DNA from 4 places in the Rhizobium sp. CNPSo 3670 genome. Region 4 is predicted to be linked to each of the others. Evidence: predicted binding sites of a transcription regulator. Region 4 holds the regulator's gene; each other region holds the start of a gene.
The links. The regulator PhoB, encoded in region 4, activates phosphate uptake and scavenging genes when phosphate is short. The targets are predictions, from matches to a motif close to TGTCATNNANCTGTCAT.
Positions count from the first base shown of each region.

Region 1: the regulator PhoB is predicted to act here: its motif matches at 1,968-1,984, upstream of olsB (l-ornithine N(alpha)-acyltransferase).
Region 2: the regulator PhoB is predicted to act here: its motif matches at 2,213-2,229, upstream of ppk2 (polyphosphate kinase 2).
Region 3: the regulator PhoB is predicted to act here: its motif matches at 2,574-2,590, upstream of phnF (phosphonate metabolism transcriptional regulator PhnF).

Region 1 is NZ_JBXSOL010000001.1:42,259-46,468, forward strand. Features, by position in the region: gene AC13QO_RS00235 (hybrid sensor histidine kinase/response regulator) at 1-1,921, shown strand, start outside; gene olsB (l-ornithine N(alpha)-acyltransferase) at 2,032-2,907, shown strand; gene AC13QO_RS00245 (NADP-dependent malic enzyme) at 3,133-4,210, opposite strand, start outside.
Region 2 is NZ_JBXSOL010000009.1:139,779-143,988, reverse strand. Features, by position in the region: gene AC13QO_RS11900 (ABC transporter ATP-binding protein) at 1-390, shown strand, start outside; gene AC13QO_RS11895 (GMC oxidoreductase) at 475-2,127, shown strand; gene ppk2 (polyphosphate kinase 2) at 2,281-3,195, shown strand; gene AC13QO_RS11885 (hypothetical protein) at 3,353-3,625, shown strand; gene AC13QO_RS11880 (aldo/keto reductase family oxidoreductase) at 3,658-4,210, opposite strand, start outside.
Region 3 is NZ_JBXSOL010000001.1:251,731-255,940, forward strand. Features, by position in the region: gene AC13QO_RS01280 (ABC transporter ATP-binding protein) at 1-262, shown strand, start outside; gene dapB (4-hydroxy-tetrahydrodipicolinate reductase) at 278-1,102, shown strand; gene AC13QO_RS01290 (2,3-bisphosphoglycerate-dependent phosphoglycerate mutase) at 1,124-1,759, shown strand; gene phnF (phosphonate metabolism transcriptional regulator PhnF) at 1,815-2,552, opposite strand; gene phnG (phosphonate C-P lyase system protein PhnG) at 2,662-3,138, shown strand; gene phnH (phosphonate C-P lyase system protein PhnH) at 3,138-3,746, shown strand; gene AC13QO_RS01310 (carbon-phosphorus lyase complex subunit) at 3,751-4,210, shown strand, end outside.
Region 4 is NZ_JBXSOL010000008.1:223,650-227,859, reverse strand. Features, by position in the region: gene pstB (phosphate ABC transporter ATP-binding protein PstB) at 1-398, shown strand, start outside; gene phoU (phosphate signaling complex protein PhoU) at 443-1,156, shown strand; gene phoB (phosphate regulon transcriptional regulator PhoB) at 1,282-1,965, shown strand; gene AC13QO_RS11125 (GcrA family cell cycle regulator) at 2,352-2,885, opposite strand; gene AC13QO_RS11120 (aspartate aminotransferase family protein) at 3,310-4,210, shown strand, end outside.

The DNA.
Region 1 (4,210 bases), on a different contig from region 4:
TGGTGCGAAGCTCTTCGCCGAGGTGCATGACGTGCTCGGCGACATCACCCTCACCCGTGCCATGGACCGTCGCATCATCTCGGCCAACGACACCTTTCGCCGTCTGACCGGCCGGCTGCGCCCGGAAGGGCGGACCTGCGAAGAGATCGGGATTGCCTTCCGTCCCGGCCCGATCCCGCACTGCTACGACGTCGAGATATCGACGCCGGAAGGCCAGCGTATTTTCCTGTGGCGCGACGTCGTCACCCGCGATCCGGGCAGCGGCCACCTGCTGCTGCAGAGTGTTGCCCGTGATGTGACGGAGGAGCGGCTCGTCGCGCAGAGCCGCGAGTCGGCCCGCCAGAAAGCCGAGTATAACAGCGCCGCGAAATCCCGACTGCTTGCAACCGTCAGCCACGAGGTGCGCACGCCGCTTTCCGGCATTCTCGGCATGACGCACCTGCTCGCGGAAACGCGGCTGACGCAGGAACAGCAGAATTATCTCGCCAACATCCGCCAATCCGGCCACGCCTTGACGCAGCTTGTAGAGGATCTGCTCGATTTTTCCACCATTGAAGTCGGCCGTTTCGAGCTTCACCCGCGCTCGGAATCGCTGCGGAAGCTTCTGGAAAGCGTCGTCGAAATGCTCGCCCACCGGGCGCATGAAAAGGGGATCGAGATCGGCGCCACCGTGTCGTCAGACGTTCCGGAGAAAATGAGCTTCGATGCGGCGCGGCTGCGCCAGGTTCTGTTCAACGTCATCGGCAATGCTGTCAAATTCACCCAGGCCGGCGGCGTTTTCATCCGCGTATCGCTCGATGCCGGCAACCTGCTGATCACCGTCACCGACACCGGTCCGGGCATGACGGCGGAGGAGCTGGCGCGCGTCTTCGGCGAATTCGAACAAGGTGGAAACGTTGCCGACAAGAGCGGCGGCACCGGGCTCGGCCTTGCCATCTCCGCCCGCATCATGCGCGAATTCGACGGCGCCTTGACGGTCACCAGCGAAAAGGGCAAAGGCAGCACATTCACCATACGCTTCCCCATTGAACTCGACAGCGAGCGCTCCGAGCGGCGAAACACGCTGCTTGCCGGCAACAGCGTCGTGCTGCTGGCGCCGGCAGGGGCTGCCCGCTCCGCCATTGCCGAAACGATCACCGCGCTCGGCGGCACCTGCCATCTTGTCGACAGCGGCGAGGCTGCGCGCGCGAAGCTGCTCGGAATGGCAAGCGGCAGCCGCCGGCCGACCGATATTATCGTCGATCATCGCATGTCGGCGGAATTTTCAGCGCATCTCGCCGATCGCGCCGAAATCGCTGCCCTTGGCCTGCGCAAGGTCCTGCTCGTCAATCCCGAAGAGCGCAGCGCCCATCCGCTCGACCTGTTCGATGCCTGGCTCATCCGGCCTCTGCGCGAACAGTCGCTGATCGATGTGCTGCGCGGACGCATGCGCGGCATGGAGAAGCGCGACGCGCTGAACGACAACCAGCCGGGTTTCGGCCCGCCGATGGCCGAGACCGTGGTTGCCGCACACGGCCTGCACATCCTGCTCGGTGAGGACGATCCGATCAATGCGATGCTGGTGCGCGTCGTCCTGGAAAAGGGAGGACACAAGGTGCACCATGTCGAGGATTTCGACACACTCCTCGATTGCGCGCTCGGCGAGGCGAGCGCGCGGCCAGACATCATCATCAGCGATCTGTCGATGCCCGGCGGCAACGGCATCGACATGCTGGGGCGGCTGCGCGGCCACGAAAGGCGGCTCGATCTTGACCCGGTGCCGGTGATCGTGCTCACCGCCGACAAGAGCGACGAGTCGCGTCGCCAGGTCTTGCTCAATGGCGCCAACCGCGTCATGGTAAAGCCGGTCGATCCGGTGCGGCTGCTGACGGAAGTTCAGGCGGTCGCCGCCCTTTCCGCCCGAAGGGCAGAAGCGCGGTAGGTCGCTGAATTGACTGCGCAGGCTGCTTGCGCCGGGAAATTCAATATGTCACTTTCCTGTCGCACAGAAGTGTTTTATGGCGTCGATAAGCCGGCAACGGGAGAATCGCCATGTCCTCCATCGACATCCTGAATTGTGACGTTACCGCGGAGGCTGCACGGCCGTCGACGGCTGCGCAGCAAGACGGCGACATCCTCGGCCGGATCGGCAATCTCGAAACCCGCCTTGCCCGCACGGCACGCGAGATCGATGCGGCCCAGGCCGTGCGCTACCGCGTATTCGTCAAAGAAATGAAGGCGCAGCTGCCGCCGGAAGCCATGCGGCGCGAACGCGATTTCGATGCCTATGACGCTGTCTGCGACCATCTTCTCGTTCTCGACCGCTCGCTCGAAGGTGATCCAGAAGATCAGATCGTCGGCACCTACCGGCTGCTGCGCCAGGATGTCGCGATCGCCAATGGCGGTTTTTATTCGGCTTCCGAATTCGAAATCGAGAGCCTCCTCGCCAGGCATCCGGACAAGCGTTTCATGGAACTCGGACGTTCCTGCGTGCTGCCGGAATACCGCACCAAACGCACCGTTGAGCTTCTCTGGCAGGGCAACTGGGCTTATGCATTGAAGCACGGCATGAGCGCCATGTTCGGCTGCGCCTCGTTCCCCGGCGTCTATCTCGAAAGCCACGCACTGGCGCTGTCCTTCCTCTACCACAATGTGCTGGCGAAAGACGAATGGGCCATCGGCGCACTGCCGCATCTCGCCCGCAACATGGATCTGATGCCGGCCGAGGCCGTCAACCCGAAGCGGGCGCTGATGGCCCTGCCGCCGCTGATCAAGGGCTACCTCAGACTCGGCGCAATGGTCGGCTCCAGCGCCGTCATCGATCATGCCTTCAACACGACAGACGTGCTGATCGTGCTGCCGATCTCCAGCATTTCCGACCGCTACCTGAACTACTACGGCGCCGACGCCGGTCGCTTCGCAAGCTGATTGCAGTCAGGCGAAGCGGAGATTGCCAGTGCTGCCCCTCACCCTAACCCTCTCGCCGTTCTGACGGGGAGAGGGGACTTGCCGCACGAGCCGTGGATGGGGCGGAGAGTTCGCGGCATATCCCCTTCGCCCCGCAAGCGGGGAGAAGGTGCCGGCAGGCGGATGAGGGGCTGATCTCGCCGATCTCCCTGGTCACTGAATATCTCGCTGTGCGGGCAGATGGCCTTATGACCCGCCATAGGCGGCGATCGCCGCCATGTTGACGATATCGCTGTCCTTGGCGCCCATCGAAGTGATTTGCACCGGCTTGTCGAGGCCGACGAGGATCGGGCCGATGACGGTGGAGCCGCCGAGTTCCTGCAGCATCTTTGTCGAGATAGAGGCCGAGTGGAAGGCCGGCATGACGAGGACGTTGGCGGGGCCGGAGAGCCGGCAGAAGGGATATTGCTCCATCACCTTGCGGTTCAGCGCCACATCGGCAGCCATCTCGCCGTCATATTCGAAATCGACGCGGCGCCGGTCGAGGATCTTGACCGCTTCGCGCACCCGCTCGGAGCGTTCGCCGGAGGGATGGCCGAAGGTGGAATAGGCAAGCATGGCGACGCGCGGCTGATACCCCATGCGCCGTGCGAGACCGGCAGCCTCTTCGGCGATATCGGCAAGCTCTTCGGCGGTCGGCATGTCATGCACCGCCGTGTCGGCGACGAAGACCGTGCGGCCGCGGCAGAGCGCCAGCGACACGCCGATGACGCGGTGGCCGGGCTTCTCGTCGATGCAGCGGCGCACATCCTCGAGCGCGGTGGAGTAGTTGCGGGTGATGCCCGTCACCATGCCGTCGGCGTCGCCGAGCGCCACCATCGTGGCGGCGAAGTGGTTACGGTCGTTGTGGATCAGGCGCTGGGCATCGCGGTGGAGGTAACCGCGCCGCTGCAGCCGGGCATAGAGGTAATCGATATAGGCTTCGACCCGGGTGGAGATGCGGGCATTGACGATTTCGAAGCCGGGCCGGTTGAGGTCGATGCCGGCGCGCTCCGCCGTCGCCCGGATCAGATCCTCGCGGCCGAGCAGGATGGCGGTGCCGAGCTGCTGGTTGGCGTAGGACATGGCGGCGCGCAGCACCTGTTCTTCCTCGGCCTCGGCAAAGACGATCCGCTTCGGGCGGCGGCGGACACGTTCGTAGAGGCTGGCAAGCGTCGAAGCGATGGGATCGCGGCGCGCCGAAAGCTCGCGTGCGTAACCGGCCATGTCGGTGATGACCTTGCGGGCGACGCCGCTTTCGATCGCGGCTTCCGCGACAGCCACC
Region 2 (4,210 bases), on a different contig from region 4:
GTCGCCGGCTTCATCGGTGCTCCGGCGATGAATTTCGTCGAGGGCCGGATCGAGCGCGGCGGCGGAGCACCCGTCTTCAGAAGCAACGGCCTAGCCGTCGACCTCACCGACTATGCCTTCCGCACGGCCGTGGAAGGACCTGTTACGTTAGGCTTTCGCCCTGAGCACCTTGTGCTCGACGGGGCGGCAAGCGGGCTTCCCACGATTGCTGGCCGTGTTTCCGTCGTCGAGCCGATGGGTTCGGATGCCGTCGTCTGGTTCGACTGGGCGGAGCACAGTCTCTCCCTTCGTTTCATGGGCGACGTCGACTTCAAGCCCGGCGATGCCATGGCTCCGGGCCTTGATATCACCAAGGCGTCACTCTTCGCTGCCGATGGATCGCGGCTTTGACGCGCCATTCCTCTGCTTTCCCGCAATTTCGGATGTGCTTTGCGCTGCATTGAGGAATTGCTCCAGGACAGGATTTGAAAAGACATGTCTGAGATGGTTTATGATGCGCTGGTGATCGGCTCCGGCGCGGCGGGTTCCTTCGCGGTCAAAGAGCTGACGGCCAAGGGCCTGTCGGTGCTGCTGCTCGAGGCTGGGCCGGCCGTCGGCCCCAGGGATTTCGACCCGGCACGCAAGAAGGCGCCGGCAAGCAGCATCAATATATGGGAGCGTGCGCGCGCCACCCTGAAGGGCCAGCCGATCCAGGCGCGGGCGGCCTTCTTTACCGAGCGCTTCAGCCACTTCTTCGTCAACGATCGCAAGAACCCCTATACGACGCCGAAGAACGAGCCCTTTCTCTGGATCCGCGGCCGCCAGGGCGGCGGGCGCCTGCACAGTTTCGGCCGCGTGCTGCTGCGCTGGACCGACGATGATTTCAAGATCCGATCGCGCACCGGAAAGGGCGTGGACTGGCCGATCTCCTATGACGAGCTTGCGCCCTTCTATGACGAAGTCGAGGCCTATCTCGAGCTCTACGGCAACAAGGACGATGTGCCGACCTTGCCGGACGGCGTCTATGCGAAGCCGGCAAGCCTCACGCCCGCCGAGCAGATATTCAAGCAGGCTGTAGAAAGCCGCTGGCCGGACCGGCGCGTCATCTCCTGGCGCTATATAGCGCCGGACGCCGAACGCATGCCGCGACCGCTGCGGGACGCAAAGGCGACCGGCCGGCTGACGGTCCGTTATGACGCCGTCGTGCGTCGCATCACCACCGACGAAAAAACCGGCCGCGCCACCGGTGCGGAATTCATCGATCGCAACACGGGTAAGGTTTCGACGGCTCGCGCCGCGACAATCGTGCTTGCGGCCTCGCCGATCGAGAGCGTGCGGCTGCTGCTGAACTCGGTATCGGCAAGACATCCTGACGGGCTCGGAAACAGCTCGGGCGCGCTCGGGCGCTATTTCATGGATCAGCTTCCATGCCTTGCCTTTGGCTCCTTTCCCAAGGCGAAGGGTTGGGCCGTTGACGATTCCGCTCCTGTCGATCCCTTCTACAATCCGTCGGGTGGCATCTTCATCCCGCGTTTCGACGAGGGTGACGCCGCCCGCGGCGATTTCGACTACCAGGGCAGCATCGGCAGGGCGCCGGTTTCAGAGGAGGCCGATGCGCGTCTCGCCTTCTTCGGCTTCGGCCGCATGCTGCCCTATGCCGACAACCGCATCACCCTCGATCGCAAGCGCAAGGACGCCTGGAACATTCCGGTGCCACACATTCGCTGCGTCATGCAGGAGGAGGAGCGGCGGCTGCTCCGCCGGCAGGAGGAGACGTTGATCGCCATGGTCAAAGAGGTCGGCGGCGATCTTGAATTCATCGGATCGCCCACCGGCCTCAAGGAGATGGGCAGAGGCGCCTTTCCCGACGCCGATGCCTTCAGCCGCTTCATGTTCCGCACATGGTTCCGCAAGACCATGTGCATGGGCGCAGCAATTCATGAAACCGGCGGTGCACGCATGGGCGAAAGCCTGGAAACTTCGGTGCTCAATCCCTACAATCAACTGTGGGATGCTCCGAACCTCATCGTCACCGACGCCAGCGCCTTTCCGGGCAGCGGCATCGCTGGCACGACGCTCACCGTCATGGCGCTGACGATCCGCGCTTGCCGCAACCTTGTCGACCATTACCGAACGGGACTGCTCTAGGCCGCCTCCATCTCGTGTAGGCGGCGTCTAAAAAGTTCGCCGGCATGTGGAGTGGCGAAAGAGGCGAACAAGTGAACGAGCTGTGGGTTATCCAACCGTCACACTAACTTTGCAGTGACATGCTCCTGTCAACTGGGCAGGAAGGGAAAGCCCATGTCTAAAACACATCAGGACCAGCTCAGCCGGATAAAGGCCGAAATCGCCGACAGCTTCGATGAGGAGCTGGAAATGCAGCTGGAGGAAGACCGGCTGGACGATCTGGTCGTCGAAGGAATGACGGAACCGGCGGAGCAGACGCTCGATCGGAAGATCTATTTCCGCGAGCTTTTCCGGCTGCAGCACGAACTGGTTCGGCTGCAGGATTGGGTTCAGTACAAGAAGCTGAAGGTCGTCGTGCTTTTCGAAGGCCGGGATTCGGCCGGCAAGGGTGGCGCGATCAAGCGGGTGACCCAAAGGCTCAACCCGCGAGTCTGCCGAACCGTGGCACTGCCCGCTCCGACCGAACGGGAACGCCATCAATGGTATTTCCAGCGTTATGTCCCGCATCTTCCCACCGCCGGCGAGATCGTGCTCTTCGACCGCAGCTGGTACAACCGCGCCGGCGTCGAGCGCGTGATGGGCTTCTGCACCCCTGACGAACTCGAGGAGTTCTTCCGCTCGGTGCCGGAATTCGAACGGATGCTCGTCCGTTCCGGCATCGTGCTGATCAAATACTGGTTCTCGATCACCGACGAGGAACAGGAATTCCGCTTCAAGATGCGCATCCACGATCCGCTGAAGCAGTGGAAGCTTTCGCCGATGGACATGGAAAGCCGCATCCACTGGGAGGAATATACCAAGGCCAAGGAAGAAATGCTGGCGCGCACACACACCAAGGAGGCGCCCTGGTGGGTGGTGCAGGCCGTCGACAAGAAACGGGCGCGGCTGAACTGCATCGCCCATCTTCTTGATCAGATTCCCTACGAGGATGTGCCGAAGCCTGAGATTCAGCTGCCGGATCGTATCCGCCATGCCGACTACATCAGGGCGCCGGTTCCGGCTGATATGTATGTGCCCGAGCGCTATTGAAAGCATAGCCGCAACAAGTCGGCTGCCGAAGCGTTGAAACCGAGACCGCATGGTCACTGGACCGTGCGGTCAACGCGTGTTTCCCAGCGGCTGCATCGTGAGGTATAAAGACTGAGCGTCCTTCGGCCGATAATACGGAGATGACGGGAGGTTGGTCATGACCGGCTTTTGGAGATTAATCGTTCAGGAGGTTGTGCTCTCGGCGATTCTGGCGGCCGGCAGTGTTATCGGCCTTCCCAAGCTTGCCGATCCGAACGCCAGTGCCAATTATCCTTTGACAGTCGTGGTTTTTCTGGCGATGTCAGCGGCCTTGGTGACTTATGAGCTTCTGACACGGAAGCCGTTTACCGGCCGGTTGGCGCAGCCAACAAGGTGCGGCCGACCGACAGATTGCGCCAGCACGTCCGGCAAGCTCGTTACGCCGCGCTAGAACACGGCCTAACGATTGCACCGCCGCGGACGTCAGGCCGCGATGTCAGCCATATGGTTCAGCTCCTCGTCGGCATCATCCGGCAGCACCAATCCGGCAGCAGCGAGATTCTCCCTGAGATGTCCGAGCGACGACGTGCCGGGGATCAACAGGATATTGGCTGCGCGGCGCAACAGCCAGGCGAGCGCCACCTGCATCGGCGTGGCGCTCAGGCGTGCGCCGACATTGGAGAGTGTAGACGATTGCAGCGGCGTGAAGCCGCCAAGCGGGAAGAACGGCACATAGGCGGTGCCCTGACGGGCGAGCTCGTCGATGAGCCGGTCGTCGTTCCGATGCGCCAGATTGTACTGGTTTTGCACACAGACGATCTCGGTGATCCCGCGGCCTTCGGCGACCTGTTTCGATGTGGCGTTGCTTAAACCTATGTGACGGATCAGACCTTGCCGCTGGAGATCAGCCAGAACCGTCAGGGGTGCTTCTATCGAGCCTTCGGCCGGGCTATGCAGGTCAAATGCGATCCGGAGGTTGACGACATCAAGCACCTCGAGGCCGAGGTTGCGAAGATTGTCGTGAACCGCCTGCGTC
Region 3 (4,210 bases), on a different contig from region 4:
GCTGCTCGACGAAGCGACCTCCGCCCTCGACACCGAATCCGAGGCCGCCGTGCAGAAGGCGCTCGACGAGGCGATGACCGGACGCACCGTCGTTGTCATTGCCCATCGACTTTCGACCGTGGTGCGCGCCGACAAGATCGTCGTCATGCAGCAGGGCCGGGTCGTCGAGGAGGGCAATCATGAGACGCTTGCGAAGGTCAGCGACGGTCTTTACGCTCGCCTCAACAACCTGCAGAGGCCCTCGGCCTCGGATTCATACTAACATGGCGAGACTGACATGAGCGATGCTGCGATGAAACTGGTGGTGGTCGGCGCAGCTGGACGCATGGGGCAGACGCTGATCCGGCTGATTCATTCGATCGAAGGCGTGACGCTGCATGCCGCGATCGAGCGCGCCGGCTCCCCATTCGTCGGCAAGGATGCCGGTGAGATTGCCGGACTCGGGCCGACCGGCGTCATCATCGGCGACGACCCGCTCCAGGCCTTCCTTCATGCCGAAGGCGTAGTCGACTTCACCGCGCCTGCCGCCACGGTGGAGTTTTCCGGTCTCGCCGCTCAGGCCCGCATCGTTCATGTTGTCGGTACGACGGGCTGCTCGAGCGAGGACAACGCGAATATCGCCGCCGCGGCCCGCCATGCCCGCATCGTCAAGTCGGGCAATATGAGCCTCGGCGTCAATCTGCTGAGCGTGCTGACCCGGCAGGCCGCGCGGGCGCTCGAGCCCGCCGACTGGGATATCGAGATCCTGGAAATGCACCACAAGCACAAGGTGGACGCGCCTTCCGGCACCGCCCTCCTCCTCGGCGAGGCCGCGGCCAAGGGGCGCAACATCGACCTCGCTTCGAAATCGGTCAGGGTGCGCGACGGCCATACCGGCGCCCGCGAGGCGGGCACGATCGGTTTTGCGACGCTGCGGGGCGGCTCGGTCATAGGCGAGCATTCCGTGCTTTTCGCCGGAGAAGGCGAAATCGTCACCCTGTCGCACAGCGCGGCCGACCGTTCTATCTTCGCGCGCGGCGCCATCAAAGCCGCGCTCTGGGCGCGCGACAATAAGCCGGGTCTCTATTCCATGCTCGACGTGCTCGGGCTTTCTTCCCAATAAGGATACTACGGAGGCATATTCATGAGCGGTACCCTCGTCCTCGTTCGCCACGGCCAGAGCGACTGGAACCTGAAGAATCTCTTCACCGGCTGGAAGGACCCTGACCTGACGGAACTTGGCGTCCAGGAAGCCAAGGACGGCGGCGCTGCGCTTGCCGAATACGGGATCAAGTTCGACGTCGCCTATACCTCGGCGCTGGTGCGCGCGCAGCACACGCTGAAGCTCATCCTCGACAAGGTCGGCCAGCCCGATCTCGAAACCATCCGCGACCAGGCGCTGAACGAGCGCGACTACGGCGATCTCTCCGGCCTCAACAAGGACGATGCGCGCGCCAAATGGGGCGAGGAACAGGTGCATATCTGGCGCCGTTCCTACGACGTGCCGCCGCCCGGCGGTGAAAGCCTGCGCGATACCGGCGCCCGCGTCTGGCCCTACTATCTCACCGAGATCCTGCCGCGCGTGCTGCGCGGCGAAAAGGTGCTGGTGGCCGCACACGGCAATTCGCTGCGTTCGCTGGTCATGGTGCTCGACAAGCTGACCAAAGAAGGCGTGCTCGCCCTCAACCTCGCGACCGGCGTTCCCATGGTTTACAAGCTGAACGCGGATTCCACCGTCGCCTCCAAAGAAGTGCTGGGCGATATGTCCGGCGCACACTGAATTCTGTGAGGCGTGCCACCGAACGGGTCGGCGCGCCTTGTCTCAATTCCTGGCCTCAGTTCTCGATCGTGAACTGCACTCGGTCGGCTGCGAAGCGGCTTATCGAATATTGCACCGGCACGCCGTCGAGATCGGTGTTCATCGCCTTGGCGATCAGCAGGATCGCGCCGGGAGTGAGTTCCAGATCTGCAAGGTCGGCTGTCGCAGCATGGGCGGCTGTTATCTCGGTCGTCGCCCGGACGTAGTCCCCGAGGCCGAGCTCGGCGAAAGCCTTGGTGATCGATTCGTGCTTGCGGTAGGACTCACCGATCCCGGCGAAACGTTCGGCGGGAAACCAGCTCGTCGCCTTTGAAACCGGCCGCCTGTCGGCATGGCGCAATGTTTCCAGCCGGATCACTTGCTCACCCTGTTTCAGGCCCAGCCAACGGGCAACGTCGGCGCTCGCCTCCTCCTGCGCCTCATCGAGCAGAAGGCCGCGCATCTCGCGCGCCTGATCGCCGATGCCGGCGGTGAAACGCGTGCGCCGGGTGATCGGGAAATTCAGCCGCTCCTTGCGCTCGATCAGCGTGCCGCGACCTTGCACAGCACGCACGATTCCCTCCTGCGCCAGCGCAGCCAGCGCACTGCGAACCGTATGGCGGTTGACGCCGAATTGCAGCGCCAGCACCATTTCCGGCGGCACCATTCCGGTTTCGTCATAGGCTCCGTTGCCGATCGCCTCGCGAATCCGATCGGCGATCTGACGCCACAGCGCCACACCCGTCTGCCTCTGCACCTGCTTCAGTCCTGCCATTCCGCCCTGCCCTGCTCACAATGTCACACGCTTGTCACGACACCGATTTAAGGCTAGGTATAGCTTGTATGGTTGTCTATATCAATGGACATTTCGAGGAAGAGCAGCGATGATATCAGCGGACAAGACAGACGCCGCCTCACAGACGGTCTTGGAGCGCAAACGCGCCGCCGATCTGCTGGCGCGTGCGGAACGGAGCGAACTCCAGGCGGCCTGGGACGCGTTGCCGCAAAAGCCCGTGACTTATCCGGTGCGCGGACCGGAGACGGGACTGGTGATGGTGCGCGGCCGCGTCGGCGGCGGCGGAGCTCCCTTTAATCTCGGCGAGGTGACGGTGACGCGCGCAACGGTGCGGCTCGAGTCCGGCTCCATCGGTCATGCGCAGGCGCTCGGCACCGACCGGGAGAAGGCCCGTCTTGCGGCGATCTTCGACGCGCTCTGGCAGGAAGAGGCGACCAGAGATTTCGTCGAACAGGCGCTGCTTTTGCCGATCGAGGAAAGGATCGCCACCACCGAACGTCGCAAGGCGGATGAGACGGCGGCAACCCGCGTCGACTTCTTCACCGTGGTGCGGGGGGACAACTGATGGGTCTGACGACAGAAGTTTTTACCGGTGGCTTTACCGATCCGGTTTTCCACGCGCAGAGCGTCTTCAAGATGCTGATGGACGGCATGGCCCGCCCCGGCACCGTCCAGACCGTTGAGCCCGAGATCGACCCGCCGGCGCCGCTCGGTGTTGCCGCCGGCACGATCGCGCTCACTCTTTGCGACCATGACACACCAGTCTGGCTGACCTCGGGACTGGCGAAAGCCGCTATGCCGGACTGGCTCGGCTTCCACACCGGCGCCCCGCTGACCGCCGAAAAGGCGGATGCGCGCTTTGCCTTCATCGAGGCGGGCACTGCACTTTGCTCCTTCGGCCTGTTTGCGTCAGGCACGCAGGAATATCCCGACCGCTCGACGACTGTCGTCATCGAGCTTCCCGACCTCGAAGGCGGACGCAGGCTGGCGCTGATCGGCCCCGGCATCCAAAACGTGACCGAGATCGCGCCGGCCGGCCTGCCGGAGACATTCCTGCGGCTCTGGACCGAGAACCGCGCGCTTTTTCCGCGCGGCATCGACATCGTGCTGACATCGGGCAAGCGCTTTGTCTGCCTGCCTCGCACCACCAAGATCACAGCAACGGAGATCTGAGCTCATGTATGTTGCCGTCAAGGGTGGCGAGGCCGCCATTGCCAATGCCCACCGTCTGCTCGCCGACCGTCGCCGCGGTGACCGGTCGCTGCCAGCGATCGGCATCGACCAGATCGTCGAACAACTCGCCCTCGCCGTCGACCGCGTCATGGCCGAGGCCTCGCTTTTCGACCGGACTCTCGCAGCGCTGGCCGTCCGTCAATCGCGCGGCGACATGATCGAGGCGATCTTCCTGCTGCGCGCTTACCGCACGACGCTGCCGCGCTTCGGTTATTCCAGACCGCTCGACACGGCTGGCATGGCGATCGAACGCCGTATCTCGGCGACCTACAAGGATCTGCCGGGCGGCCAGCTGCTCGGCCCCACCTTCGACTATACCCACCGGCTGCTCGATCCCTCCCTGCTTGAGGACGAAGCGGTCGAGGCGCCGGCCCAGCGTCCGGCCGAGACCGGCCGCGTCATGC
Region 4 (4,210 bases):
TCGACCAGATCGTTGAGAGCAGCCTGCAGCGCGCCGGCCTCTGGAACGAGGTCAAGGACCGCGTGCACGAATCCGGCACGGGCCTCTCCGGCGGTCAGCAGCAGCGCCTGTGCATTGCCCGCGCCGTTGCCGTCAGCCCGGAAGTCATCCTGATGGACGAGCCCTGCTCGGCCCTTGACCCGATCGCCACCGCCAAGGTCGAGGAGCTGATCCACGAACTGCGCGAAAACTATACGATCGTCATCGTCACCCACTCCATGCAGCAGGCCGCGCGCGTCTCGCAGCGCACCGCCATGTTCCACCTCGGCAATCTTGTCGAGGAGAACGACACCGACAAGATGTTCACCAATCCGGACGATCCCCGTACCCAGGACTACATCATGGGTCGCTTCGGCTGATCACGGCCATCCGAAGCCTTCCCCTTATTCGAGGACAAAGCCCCATGGCATCGACACATATTTATTCTGCCTATGATGATGATCTGAAGTTCCTTTCCAGGCGGATTTCCGAAATGGGCGGCCTGGCCGAACAGATGGTCGCCGAATCCGTCCGGGCGCTGGTCAACGGCGATACCGCGCTGGCGCAGAAGGTCATCTCAGACGACGTGATCCTCGATCACACCGAGCGCGAAATCGGCGACAAGGCGATCGTCACCATCGCCCGCCGTCAGCCGATGGCGGCGGACCTGCGCGAAATCATGGGTTCGATCCGCATCGCCGCCGATCTCGAACGCGTCGGCGACCTTGGCAAGAACACCGCCAAGCGCGTCATCGCCGTGCAGAGCACCGGCGTGCCCCGCAAGCTCGCCCGCGGTCTCGAGCATCTCTCCGAGCTGGCGCTTGTCCAGCTCAAGGAAGTGCTCGACGTCTATACGACACGCGCTGCCGACAAGGCGACCGCCATCCGCGAACGCGACAACGAGATCGACGCCATGTACACCTCGCTGTTCCGCGAGCTCTTGACCTACATGATGGAAGATCCGCGCAACATCACGAGCTGCACGCATCTGCTCTTCTGCGCCAAGAACATCGAGCGCATCGGCGACCATGCCACCAACATCGCCGAGACGATCTACTACATGGCAACAGGCGCCCAGCCGGAAGGCGATCGCCCAAAGGATGACAGCGCCAACACCGTCGGCGCCGCGACGGAATAATCCTTCCAAGATTGCGTGCGCGCCCGTTCGGGGCGCGCAAAGAGGTCGCAGCCAATTTCTGAATTTGCGCAGGACGCCTGCTTAAACCCCCAGTTTAAGGCTTGTGCGCGAGGAGACGGACACGCATGATCCCGAGAGTCGCAGTTGTTGAAGACGAGGAAGCCCTCAGCGTGCTCCTTCGCTATAATCTCGAAGCCGAAGGCTTCGAGGTCGATACCATCCTGCGCGGCGACGAGGCCGAAATTAGGCTTCAGGAGCGCACGCCCGACCTGCTCATCCTCGACTGGATGCTGCCCGGCGTCTCCGGCATCGAACTCTGCCGGCGCCTGCGCATGCGGCCGGAAACCGAGCGACTGCCGATCATCATGCTGACGGCGCGCGGCGAGGAGAGCGAGCGTGTGCGCGGACTGTCCACCGGCGCCGACGATTATGTCGTCAAGCCCTTCTCGACCCCCGAACTCGTCGCCCGCGTCAAGGCGATGCTGCGCCGTGCCCGCCCCGAGGTGCTGTCCTCGGTGCTGAAATGCGGCGATATCGAGCTCGACCGCGAAACCCATCGCGTCCACCGCAAGAGCCGCGAAGTCCGCCTCGGCCCGACCGAATTCCGCCTGCTGGAATTCCTGATGTCGTCGCCGGGCCGGGTCTTTTCCCGCTCGCAGCTGCTCGACGGCGTCTGGGGCCACGACATCTATGTCGACGAACGAACCGTCGACGTCCATGTCGGCCGCCTGCGCAAGGCGCTGAACTTCTCCAACATGCAGGACGTCATCCGCACCGTCCGTGGCGCGGGTTATTCGATGGAAGCCTGAGGCTGAGGGAGTGTGTGGGGTGGGCGTTCCCGCCAAACGCACGGCAGTACGGCTTGTGAGGCCCCCCTTGCCGTCGTCGATCGCAGCCGCTTCGTCGCCAGCGTCATTGCGCCGGCGAGGCTTATGCGTCTCGGCACCAACCTCTCCTCCGTCATCCCAGGGCTTGACCCTGGGATCCATGCGGCTGGCACGGCGTGAAGAGCTGATGGCATCCAACTGCTGGGAAACAATTGAAGCCGAGTGCTTGGCTGTGGCTCCCAGGGTCAAGCCCTGGGATGACGGAGTGTGGGGTTGGCTTGGTTGCTATACGCAAAGGTCACCTCCCCAATCGAATAAAAAAACGGGCCACTCGGCCCGTTTCACATGCTCAGCGATACAGCCCCCGCTCAGCTGACCCGTGCCGCCGCCCGGCGCCTTTCGTTGATCGGCTGATAGGCAAGCTTCTGATGATAGCTGCAATAGGGCGAATTGTCGGGGGACTCGCAGCCGCAGAAATGGAAATCTTCCTTGAGCGGGTCGCCGACCGGCCATTTGCAGGTGCGTTCGGTGAGCTCCGTCAGGCCGAGGCGGCGAGAAATCGGCACGACCACATTGCCGGCCGGCACATACTCCATTTCCTCGACGGCATCGACCTCGATCTCTTCCTTCAGCATCGTTGCGCCCTGTTGACGGGTCACGGTGCGGGTGGTGATCCGGGAGGCGTAGTTCGGCGCGCGCGGCGCGGATGTCTGGCGCTTCGGCGTGCGCGCCGCGGTGGCCGTGCCGCCGGCCTTGGCGCGGCCGGGAAGGCTGAGCCTGTGCACCTTGCCGATAACGGCGTTTCGGCTGACGCCGCCAAGCTGCGCAGCAATCTGGCTGGCGCTCAGTCCTTCGGCCCAAAGCTTCTTGAGTTTCTCGACCCGCTCGTCTGTCCAGTTCATGCCCTGTCTCCACCTTTTGCGTTGGTGATGGCAGAATCCCTCACCGTTGTCCCGGAAGCCTCCGAAACAAGAAACGCTTGATCAATTTTGGTGACTAGTTCCGCCGCATGCAGTCTAGTAATTGAACTTTAACCTAGTGTGAGGCTGACTCCGTGACAAGAGTCGCGGGAATCCGGATGAATCGAATTTCAAGTTTTCCCCAACTTGCTGCCTCTGCGTGGCATTTCTGCAATAATGCCTGTTGAAGGCCGAAAGTGCCGCTGCACAACCTTGCTGCATAGGCTAAGGCGCCAGTTTTGTTGACAATGCAGCGCGAAAAGGAAATAGTACCGCTCGCCGCCGAAAGGCGGCATTTTTGATTTTTTGGACCTGGTTTTGTTAGCCGGAGTCCGTGCAAGACAACATTGAACGGGAGACCCGCGCCATGGCTGAAGCCGCGCCGCTTTATGACACCTATTCTCGCGCCCCGCTGCGGTTCGAGCGAGGCGAGGGCGTATGGCTGATCACCGAGAGCGGCGAGCGTTATCTCGATTTCGGCGCCGGCGTCGCCGTCACCTCCGTCGGCCATGGCAACTCGCATGTGGTCGCGGCGCTGAAGGAGCAGGCCGACAAGGTCTGGCACCTCTCAAACATCTATGAGATCCCCGGCCAGGAGCGCCTCGCCAAGCGGCTGACGGACGCTACCTTCGCCGATAAGGTGTTCTTCACCAATTCGGGCGCCGAGGCGCTCGAATGCGCCATCAAGACCGCGCGCCGCTACCAGTTTTCCAAGGGCCATCCCGAGCGCTTCCATATCATCACCTTCGAGGGTGCCTTCCATGGGCGCACGCTCGCGACGATTGCTGCCGGCGGTCAGGAGAAATATCTCGAAGGTTTCGGCCCCAAGGCGCCGGGTTTCGATCAGGTGCCGTTCGGCGACATCGAGGCCGTCCGCGCCGCCATTACCGATGCGACGGCCGCAATCCTGATCGAGCCGGTGCAAGGCGAGGGCGGCGTGCGTCCCGCCACCGGCGAATTCATGAAGGCGCTTCGCCGGATCTGCGACGAAAACGGCCTGCTGCTGATCCTCGACGAGGTCCAGACCGGCGTCGGCCGCACCGGCAAGCTCTTCGCCCATGAATGGTCCGGCATCACGCCCGATATCATGGCCGTTGCCAAGGGCATCGGCGGCGGTTTCCCGCTCGGCGCCTGCCTTGCCACGGCCGAGGCTGCCTCCGGCATGAAGGCCGGCACGCATGGTTCGACCTATGGCGGCAATCCGCTGGCCATGGCGGTCGGCAGTGCCGTACTCGACGTCATCCTCGCCGATGGCTTCCTTGAGCATG